Regions from separate parts of the Caballeronia sp. HLA56 genome, predicted to be linked through region 3. Evidence: predicted binding sites of a transcription regulator. Region 3 holds the regulator's gene; each other region holds the start of a gene.

Region 1 (3,276 bases), 770 kb from region 3:
GCGCTATACGAAGAACCTCTGGACCGACAAGGCATCGGCGCAAAAACCGCGCGTGGTGAGTGTCGCCGATGAAGCCGATCAGGCGCGCTATATCGTCGAGCAAGTGCTGGAGGCGCGCGAGGGCGGCATGAAGCTCAAGTCGCAGGCCGTGCTGTTTCGCGCGGCGCATCACAGCGCGACGCTCGAAATCGAACTCACGCGCAAGAACATTCCGTTCGTGAAATTCGGCGGGCTCAAGTTTCTCGACTCCGTGCACGTCAAGGACGTACTCGCCGTATTGCGCTGGGCGGAAAATCCGCGCGATCGTGTCGCCGGCTTTCGCGTGGCGCAATTGCTGCCGGGCGTCGGGCCGGCCATCGCCGGGCGGCTGCTGGACAGCGTGGCGCAAGCCGAACGTTCATCGAATGCGATTGCCGCCTTCCATGCGCCCGCCCGCGCCAGCGAAGACTGGCCGCGTTTCGTCGGCCTGATGGCGAAACTCTGCGGCCGCGAGAGCGGCTGGCCGGCGGAGTTCGAAATGATCCGCCGATGGTACGAGCCGCATCTCGAACGCAATCACGAAGACGCGGCCATTCGTATTGGCGACGTATTGCAGATGGAGAGCATCGCGTCGACCTATCCCACGCGCGAGCGCTTTCTCACCGAACTCACGCTCGATCCGCCCGATGCGACCAGCGACGAGTCCGGCGTGCCTCTCATCGACGAAGACTATTTGATTCTCTCGACAATCCATTCGGCGAAGGGGCAGGAATGGCGCAACGTTTTCGTGCTGAACGGCGTGGACGGCTGCATTCCATCCGATCTGGGCACGGGTAGCGACGAGGAAATCGACGAAGAGCGGCGGCTGCTTTATGTGGCGATGACGCGCGCGAAGGAAGATCTGCATATCGTCACGCCGCAGCGCTTTTACGTGCACAACCAGACGCATCTGGGCGACCGGCACGTGTGGGCGCAACGCACGCGCTTCATTCCGCAGCATCTGATGCAGAACTTCGAAGCCACCGCGTGGCCGCCGGTTCCGGTCGCCGCCGCGCCGACGGCGGCGGGACTCGCGGCCGCGGCTAAGGCGAAGATCGATATCGCGGCGCGCTTGAAGGGGATGTGGGATTAGCGGTAAGCGGCGCCCGGTCCACGCCTAACGCTGCGCCCGCGAAGTCTTCGGCACGCGCGGCGCCGGCGCAAAGATGCTCCGTAGCCATGCGGCAAACCGCGTGAACCCATCATAAGGTTCATCGACAAACAACTCCGGCCGCAGCGAGCGAATGTATTCGAGTACCTGCTGCGCTTCCTGCTTCTGAATCGACCCATAAAAAATGCCGAGCCGCAGCAGACAGCGCAATTCACCGAGCTTCTCGCGCGCATTCGAGCCAACGCTGTTTTCCACCGCGATCTTCGTCTCATAGGTGCGCTGACGCAGCGAATCGGCGAGGCGCCATGCGGGCGTCTGCATCTTCTCCTCGACTTCGCGGATATCCATCGCGGCTGACTTGATCTGCGAGGCGAGCACATCGACTTGCGAAGCATCGCCCTTCGCCTCGGTGACGATGGCCGTCGCCCATTCGCGCGATGCCTTCACGAGATCCTCGGCGTTCCAGTCCGAGCGGATCGCGAACGCGAAACCGTGTTCGGCCGCCTGTCGGATCAAAATCTCGACGACATCCGGAAATTCCTTGTCGAGCGCGCGCTTGGCCCACGCGTACTGGCCTTGCGACAGCATGCGCTGCACCGCCTGCTCGGTCAGCGGCGTCGGATTGTCGAGCAGCTTGGCGCGCAGAAAGTCCTCGAACGTCGGCGTGACGAACTGCGGGTCGAGCTTGAGCGACAGGCGCATGAACGCCTCATAGTCGCGATGCAATGAAGCGATGGTCTCGTCGCGAAACGATAGGGTTATTTGACGCATGTTGGTTCCCGGTTCCGCGCTCGGATGGCCCGATGGCGGGAAATGCCTTTGGCGTCCGCTTCGACGGCGGAGTCCATTCGTTTCTGATAACGGCGTTACAGCCGGGAACTTGAGGGTGTTCTGAAAGCCGTTGCGCGAAGAAGCCTTTAACGCAAGACGACGAACTGCCAAACGAAGAAAACCGCGAGCGACACCCCGATGGTAAGTAAGGGCCGCCTGGTCCACGCGCACACGGCCACCGCAACCACGGCGGCCACGAGTTGCGGGTTGCGCCAGGTGATTTCCGCGCCGTTGCCGTGCGGCGAGACGGTCATCGGCACGATGATCGCGGTCAGCACCGTCACCGGCACGAAGCCGAGCGCCGTGCGCACGATGGGCGGAAACGGCAACCGCTCGCCCAGCACGAAGACGGCCGCGCGGATCAGATACGTGACGAGCGCCATGCCGAGAATCAGCAGCACATAGTTCGATGTGGTCATCGTGCGCGCTCCTTGCGGTTATCGCCGTTCGATTCACGCTCGCGTCGTTCCATCAGCGTGATCGCCATGCCGACTCCGATTCCCACCAGCACCGCCGCAAGCAAGCCGAGCTTGTATGGCCAGTCCTGCCACGCGAACGACAGCACGCCCGATGCAATCGCCGCCGCGACAAAGCGCACGGCCACCAGTTGCGGCACGATGATGGCGATGAACGTCGCGACCATCGCGAAGTCCAGCCCGAGCGACTTGAGCCCTGGGAATGCGGCGCCGAAGAGCAAGCCGACGAGCGTCCACAGTTGCCAGTTCAGATACATCGAGAGGCCGGAGCCGAAGAAGTAGTGCGGGCCGATTTCGCCCGGCGCGCGCTTCTGGTAATGCGCGTAAGCGACGGCGAACACTTCGTCGGTGAGCAGACCCGACAGCGTCCAGCGCCAGCGCGCGGGCAGATGCGCGACATAAGGCGCGAGCGTCGCCGAATAAAGGACGTGCCGCAAGTTGATGACGAAGGTCGTCGCCCAGATCACGATGAAGCTCGCGTGTCCCGCGATCATGCCGATGGCGATGAACTGCGCCGAGCCCGCGAACACCGCGAGCGACATCAACTGGCCGTGCCAGAGCGTGAGCGGGCTCGCCGTGACGAGCGTGCCGAAGATGACGCCGAAGGGCGCGGCGCCGACCATCATTGGAATGGTGTCGCGCGCGCCGGCGGCGAATTCCCGCAGCGCGGGGGTGGATACTGCTTTCAAATCGTGCCTCCGTTATAAGCCAATATGAGCGCTTGGGCAGTCATATCGGTCGCCGGGAGGATAAGGCATGCAGTAAGCATCGGGCTTGTACGATCGTGCGGCGCTCGTGGCTCGCGTGATGGTTTCAACCAGCCTGCCGGCAAGTCGTACA
Region 2 (3,276 bases), on a different contig from region 3:
GTTCGTCGGCAACGTCCTTATTGAGCGGCAGTGCATCGGCGAGACCGCGCACCTGAAGAATCTTGCTTTCCTTCATGCCGCCGCTGACCAGCGCCCGGCGCGCGGAGTTGGCACGCTCGCTCGACAGCTCCCAGTTCGAGTAGCCCGTCTGATTGCCGGAGTAGGGCACGGCGTCCGTGTGACCGGCGATAGACACGCGGTTATCGACGTCATTCAACGACGCGCCGATATTCGTGAGAATCGTCGTCACGTAGCTTTCGAGCTTGAAGCTGCCCGACGCGAACATGGGCCGCTTGAGCGAATCGACAATCTCGATACGCAAGCCTTCGCTCGTGATCGCGATCCGAATCTGATCCTTGAACGCTTTCAATGCAGGCGTCTGTTCGATCAGCGCTTGCAGCTTCTGCTTCAGTTGCTGCAGGCGCTGCATGTCGTCCGCGGCGACAGCGGCACGCGCGATTTGCGGCGGCACTGGCTGCGTCTGGCTCTTCTTGCCTTCGCCGGGACGCGTGCTCGACAAATCGCGTCCGCCGCCTGGAATCACGCTCGTGTGCGCGGATGCGCCGCCGTCGTTGCCGAAGAGCGCGGAGAGCGGTGTGTTGAAGTAGTCCTCGATGCCTTCCTTGTCGTACTTCGACGTGGAGCCGAGCAGCCACATCAAGAGAAAGAAGGCCATCATCGCGGTGACGAAGTCGGCGTAAGCAATCTTCCATGCGCCGCCATGATGACCGTGTCCGTGCGCCTTCTTCTTGCGGCGCACGATGATGGTCGGCGCGAGCACGGATTGCAGCGGATCGCGTGAAGGTTTCTCAGCCATGAACGTGTTTTCCGGTAATGAGCGCGAGCGGCTTTAAGCGGACTTTGGCATCTTGGTGGCGCGCACGGCGTCGTCCAGTTCCTTGAAACTCGGACGGTCCGCCGTGAAGAGCACCTTGCGGCCGAACTCGACGGCGATGGTCGGCGCGTAGCCGTTCATCGACGCGAGCAACACGGACTTCACGCACTGGAACGGCTTGGCTTCGGCCGCGCCCTTTGCGTTGAGCAAGTCAGCGAGCGGTCCGAAGAAACCGTATGCGAGCAGAATGCCGAGGAAGGTTCCGACGAGCGCACCCGCGATCATCTCGCCGAGCACGGCGGGCGCGGCGCCGACCGAGCCCATGGTGTGCACCACGCCCATAACCGCCGCGACGATACCGAACGCCGGCAAGCCGTCCGCCATCTTCTGAATTGCGTTACCGGCAATCGCGCTTTCGGTGTGATGCGTTTCGAGTTCTTCGTCCATCAGGTCCTGCATTTCCATCGCGTTGACGTTGCCTGCGGACATCATGCGCAGATAGTCGACGATGAATTCGAGCAGATGATGATCGTTCATCACGTGTTCGTACTTCTGGAACACGGGGCTGGCTTCGGGAGCATCGACGTCGGCTTCGAGCGCCATCATCCCTTCCTTGCGGGCCTTTTGCAGCAGCTCATAGAGCAGCGCGATCAGCGCAAGGTATTTCTCTTTCGTGTAGGCGCCGCCCTTAAAGGCCTTCGGCAGACCTTGCAAGGTCTTCTTGAGCGTTGCGGTCGGATTGGACACGACGAACGCGCCGATTGCCGCCCCGAAAATACACAGCAACTCGAACGGCTGAACCAGCGCCGCCAGATGCCCGCCGACGCCGATAAAACTCCCGATCACCGAACCGATGACCACTACCCAACCGATAATGACAAACATGATCTCTCCGCAAGAAGTCAGGGCGTCGCGAGCACTGCGAGCTCGACATGAGACACGCACGGCACGCGAAACTTTATTGGCTTGTTGATGGCTTTTAACGGCGCGGACCACCCGAGATTTAGGGTTACGCGCGCAAAGATTTCTGCGCAATGGTTTGCGAGGTAAATGTTACGACGGCAATCGACGCAACTTTGACCGGTCATTACGCGTCAGGTAATGGATCGCGGATGGACGAATCGACTAACATCGGCGGCATGAATTCGACTTTTGCGTTCGTTGCATCGAGTGTCGCGCCGCCCGCGACGGTCGGCGCGCTCTTGCGTGAATGGCGCCAGAAACGGCGCATGAGCCAGCTCGACCTGGCCGGCGACGCTGAGGTATCGACGCGTCATCTGAGCTTCATCGAATCAGGGCGATCGTTGCCGAGCCGCGAGATGCTCATGCGCCTGGCCGAGCAACTCGACGTGCCGCTGCGCGAGCGCAATACGCTCCTGATGGCGGCGGGTTATGCGCCGCTATATCGCGAACGCCCGTTCGCCGATCCGCAACTCGATGCCGCGCGCCGTGCCGTCGAACTCGTGCTCAAGGGACACGAGCCGTATCCGGCGTTGGCCGTCGATCGTCACTGGACGATGATCGCTGGCAACGCCGCCGTGTCGGCGCTGGTTGCGCTCGCGGCGGATGCGTCGCTACTCGCGCCGCCCGTGAACGTGCTGCGCTTGTCGCTGCATCCGCAAGGCTTGGCTCACGCAATCGAGAACTGGCACGAATGGCGCTCGCATCTACTGGCGCGTGTGCGTCGGCAGATCGAGGTTTCCGGAGACGCCGCGCTCGCCGCGCTGCTCGTGGAACTCGAGGCGTATCCAACGCCGCCGCATGCCGGCAAGGCGAGGAGTGCCGAACTCGATCCCGTGGTCGTGCCGCTGCGCCTTTTGACGCCGCACGGCACACTGTCGTTTCTGAGCACGACGACGGTATTCGGCACGCCGGTGGACATCACGCTATCCGAGTTGGCGATCGAGGCCTTTTTTCCCGCCGACGAATTTACGGCTACCGCGCTCGCGGAGATGTCGTTGCGCTCACGGCCATCAGCTTACAAAATTGAACCTGACGACGCGGCGCGAATCAATGAATGAGCACGCGGCGTTTTAGCGAAGCGGCTAACCATGGCTTTTGTCCAACCAACGCGGAAGACAGCGATGATTCAAACATTCGAACAAGTAATCGGCGGGCAAAGCATGCAGTTCTGCGCGAGTATCGCGGACGGCGGCGGTCCCCGGCGCGTCATCATCAGCCGGGCGGATTCGGCGGAATCGCTCGTGATCGTGGAGGCGGGCGGCATTATCGGTGCCATCAAAGCGGAAGTCGAGGCGCCGGATACGTTCGTCGCGGATGCCGTGAAGCGGGCGCAGGAGGAAGGCTTGATCGAGCGCGCCCTGCAGACGGGTGCCGTGCAAACTACGAATTTGTAATTCTGGTTTAGACGGCAACAACGCCCGCGCGGCGATCTTCGGTCGCGCGGGCGTTGTGCTTTCTGTGTTTGGATGATAGTGCGA
Region 3 (3,276 bases):
AGCGTGCTCGATACGGTCATCCGCTACAAGCTGCCGGTGCATTACGTATCGACCGGTCAGAAGGTGCCGGAGAACTTGTACGTCGCAACCAAGCGTTTCCTCATCAAGAGCGCGTTCTGCATTCCGCGCGATGGCTCGCCTTTCGTGCCGCAAGACGACGATGTGCCGGCGCTTCTGTCCGCACTGTCCGCACGCGCCACGACCGAACTGCATGGAGTCCATTTTGGATAAGTTCGTGCTCGATCAGGCTGAAGGCCTGAGAAGGCTGCTGACGCGCGCCAGTTCTCGCGTGGTGGCTGTAGTGGGCGGACCGGCGGGCATCGGTTGCACGTCGGCGGTAGTGAACCTCGGCGCGGCGTTGTCCGTGCATGGCAAGGATGTGCTCGTCATCGACGAGCGGCATAACGCGGGCTCGGTCAGCCGCATGGCGGGTGTGGATGGCGCGGGCGCGCTCTCGGCGGTGATGTCCGGCCGTCGCGAATTGCAGGATGTCGCGGTGCGCACGCCGATGGGTTTTTCGCTGATCGCCGCACCGCGCGATGAACGTATCAGCCACGACGCAGCGCAAGCACGCGCGCTGCTCGACGGCCCCGCAGATATCGTGCTGATCGATGCGCAACTCGATCGTAATGGCGCGCTCTCGTCGCTCGCGGCGCAGGCGCATGACTTTCTGATAGTGACGCGGGTAGCCGCGTCGGCGATCACCGAGGCGTATGCGTGCATGAAGCGCTTGCACTACGCCCACGCGATCGGCCAGTTCCGCGTGCTGATGAATCACGTGCAGGACGCAGCCGATGCAGCGGTCGCGTTCGACAACCTCTCGGGTGTCGCGAGCCGTTATTTGGCCGTGTCGCTCGTGCAGGCAGGGTATGTGTCCGAGGATGCGCGCGTCGCTCGGGCGAGGGAGCTCTCTCGGTGTGCGGTGGAAGCGTTTCCGGCTACGGCCGCGGCGCGCGACTACCGCTACATCGCAGCCGAGCTGCTGCACTGGCCGATGCGTCCCGCGCCGTTTTCGCGCGGCGACGAAGCGAGCCAGTACGACGCGCACATTCCGGTTGGCGAGTCTGGTGAAAGCGGACGGAAAGCGGCGCACCGAGCGGCGGCGTTTTCCGATCATGCAATGAGCAGCACGGCGTCGATGTGATATTGAAAGGTGAACAGGATGTATAACGCCCAAGGCAAACTCTCGCAGTCCGACGTGCTTACGAAATATGCGCCGCTCGTTCGCCGCCTCGGACTCCAGCTCGTCGCCAAAATGCCGGCGAGCGTCGATCTCGACGATCTGATTCAGGCCGGCATGATTGGCCTCCTCGATGCGGCTAGCCGCTACAAGGAAGATCAGGGCGCCCAGTTCGAAACCTACGCAAGTCAGCGTATTCGCGGCGCCATGCTCGACGAGTTGCGCGCCAACGACTGGTTGCCACGCAGCATGCGCAAGACATCGCGCGAAGTGGAGTCGGCGGTACACAAGGTGGAACAGAACCTTGGCCGTTCGGCCAGCGAGACCGAAGTCGCCGAGCACATGAAGATGCCGCTCGACGAGTATCAGTCGATGCTGCAGGACTTGCACGGCAGCCAGTTGATCTATTACGAAGACTTCGACCGCTCGGCGGACGACGAGCCGTTCCTCGACCGTTACTGCGTCGATCGTTCGGACCCGCTGTCGGCGCTTCTGGACGACAGTCTGCGCGGCGCGCTGATCGAAGCCATCGACAAGTTGCCGGAGCGCGAGAAGCTGCTCATGAGCTTGTACTACGAGAAGGGCCTCAACCTGCGCGAAATCGGCGCGGTGATGGAAGTGAGCGAGTCGCGCGTGTGCCAGTTGCATAGCCAGGCCGTGGCGCGTTTGCGTGCGAAGCTGCGGGAACAGTCGTGGACTAGCGTCGAGGCCTGAGTTCCGAGTTGTAGAGGCGCGCGAAGCCCCGAACCGGGGCCGCGCGCTTTTTGCTTTTGCCTTTGCAAAGGCGCTCGAATGCGCGCGGATGGGCTCAATGCATCTCGAAGTCGCGCGCCTCGGCGAACACCGTCTTGCCTTCGCCGAGACTCTTTGCGCGATACATCGCGCGATCCGCGGCTCTCAGCACGGCGGTGATATCGGCGTCATGCGCTTCTGCCGCGCTCGACAGCAAGCAGGCGCCGATACTCGCCGATACGCTCACTGGCCGCTCCTGCACCAGCGTGAGGTCGGCGAGCGCCGAATGGATGCCATCGGTGAGCGTGAGCACCGCGCTGCGATCGCGCATGTTGCGCGCGAGCACGACGAACTCGTCGCCGCCCAGCCGCGCGATGGTGTCGGTCTTGCGCATGCGCCGTGCAAGCAATTGCGCGAACGACTGCAACAGCACGTCGCCGACCGCGTGACCGTAGGTATCGTTCACGCCCTTGAAGCCGTCGAGGTCGATCAGTAGCAGTGCGCTGGTATTCGCGTCGGCGGCTTCGGGCGCGGACATCGCGCGATTCACGGTTTGTTCGAGCGCGTAACGGTTATAGAGGCCCGTGAGCGGGTCTGTCGATGCCTGCCGCGCCAGCACGCGATTCGCGCTGCCAAGCCTGTCGACCAGCACACTCAGATACACCGACGCGCCCAGCACGCTCAGCGCGAGCCCGAGCGCGGCGGCGCGGTTTGCCACCCACCACGGTTGCCACAACGCCAGCGCGACGATCGCGACGAGCGCCATTGCGCACGAAATGGCGAGCGTGCGCTTGCCGTAGCGGCATCCCGAGCCGATCAGAAACCAGAACACCACCCACAGCAGCGGCAAGGCGAGCGTGCCGCAGAGAAAGAGCATGGCGCCGAGCAACGCCTGATCGAGGATAGTGGTGATGACGAGCCGGACGTTGGACAGCGCCATCATCCGGCTGACGAGCAATAGTGTGATTGCACCGTAGGACACGTAGAGCGCGATCAACCGCGTGATCAGCGACGCGTTGGCCGAAGGGTGCCGCCACGCATACACCGCATAAGCCAGCAGAACTGCCGCTCCCATCCCGATACGCAGCATGGCTTGCTCGCGTTCGGGATTCCGGTTGCCGGACCATGCGAAGGCATAGGCCCGGCGTGCCGGTTGATGCGCCTGCTCCATACTGAACCCCTGGTGGTGATTTCTTGCTGTTATGGTCTTTTGCGCGTGTCTTTGCTGTCGCGCTTTTGTCTTATTGCGGCCCCGTCGCGATGTTCGTCTCCGACGACTGGTATTTTGCAACGTTTTGCCAAGCTGCTGTGAATCGTGTAAGAACGCATCTCGGACAGATGATTAACGGCGTTTTCTGCGGATG

The links. The regulator FliA, encoded in region 3, starts transcription of late flagellar genes. The targets are predictions, from matches to a motif close to CTAAAGTTTNNNNNNNNNNNGCCGNTA.
Region 1: the regulator FliA is predicted to act here: its motif matches at 1,988-2,014, upstream of ACYQ47_RS25790 (DUF4088 family protein).
Region 2: the regulator FliA is predicted to act here: its motif matches at 1,816-1,842, upstream of motA (flagellar motor stator protein MotA).

What each region holds. Positions count from the first base shown of each region.
Region 1 is NZ_BAAHOB010000005.1:1,330,723-1,333,998, forward strand. It holds gene ACYQ47_RS25785 (ATP-dependent helicase) at 1-1,111, shown strand, start outside; gene ACYQ47_RS25790 (DUF4088 family protein) at 1,136-1,900, opposite strand; gene ACYQ47_RS25795 (AzlD domain-containing protein) at 2,047-2,379, opposite strand; gene ACYQ47_RS25800 (AzlC family ABC transporter permease) at 2,376-3,062, opposite strand.
Region 2 is NZ_BAAHOB010000001.1:441,837-445,112, forward strand. It holds gene motB (flagellar motor protein MotB) at 1-817, opposite strand, end outside; gene motA (flagellar motor stator protein MotA) at 851-1,720, opposite strand; gene ACYQ47_RS02095 (helix-turn-helix domain-containing protein) at 1,975-2,856, shown strand; gene ACYQ47_RS02100 (hypothetical protein) at 2,920-3,192, shown strand.
Region 3 is NZ_BAAHOB010000005.1:559,857-563,132, forward strand. It holds gene flhF (flagellar biosynthesis protein FlhF) at 1-231, shown strand, start outside; gene ACYQ47_RS21995 (MinD/ParA family ATP-binding protein) at 224-1,144, shown strand; gene ACYQ47_RS22000 (RNA polymerase sigma factor FliA) at 1,163-1,894, shown strand; gene ACYQ47_RS22005 (GGDEF domain-containing protein) at 1,989-3,083, opposite strand.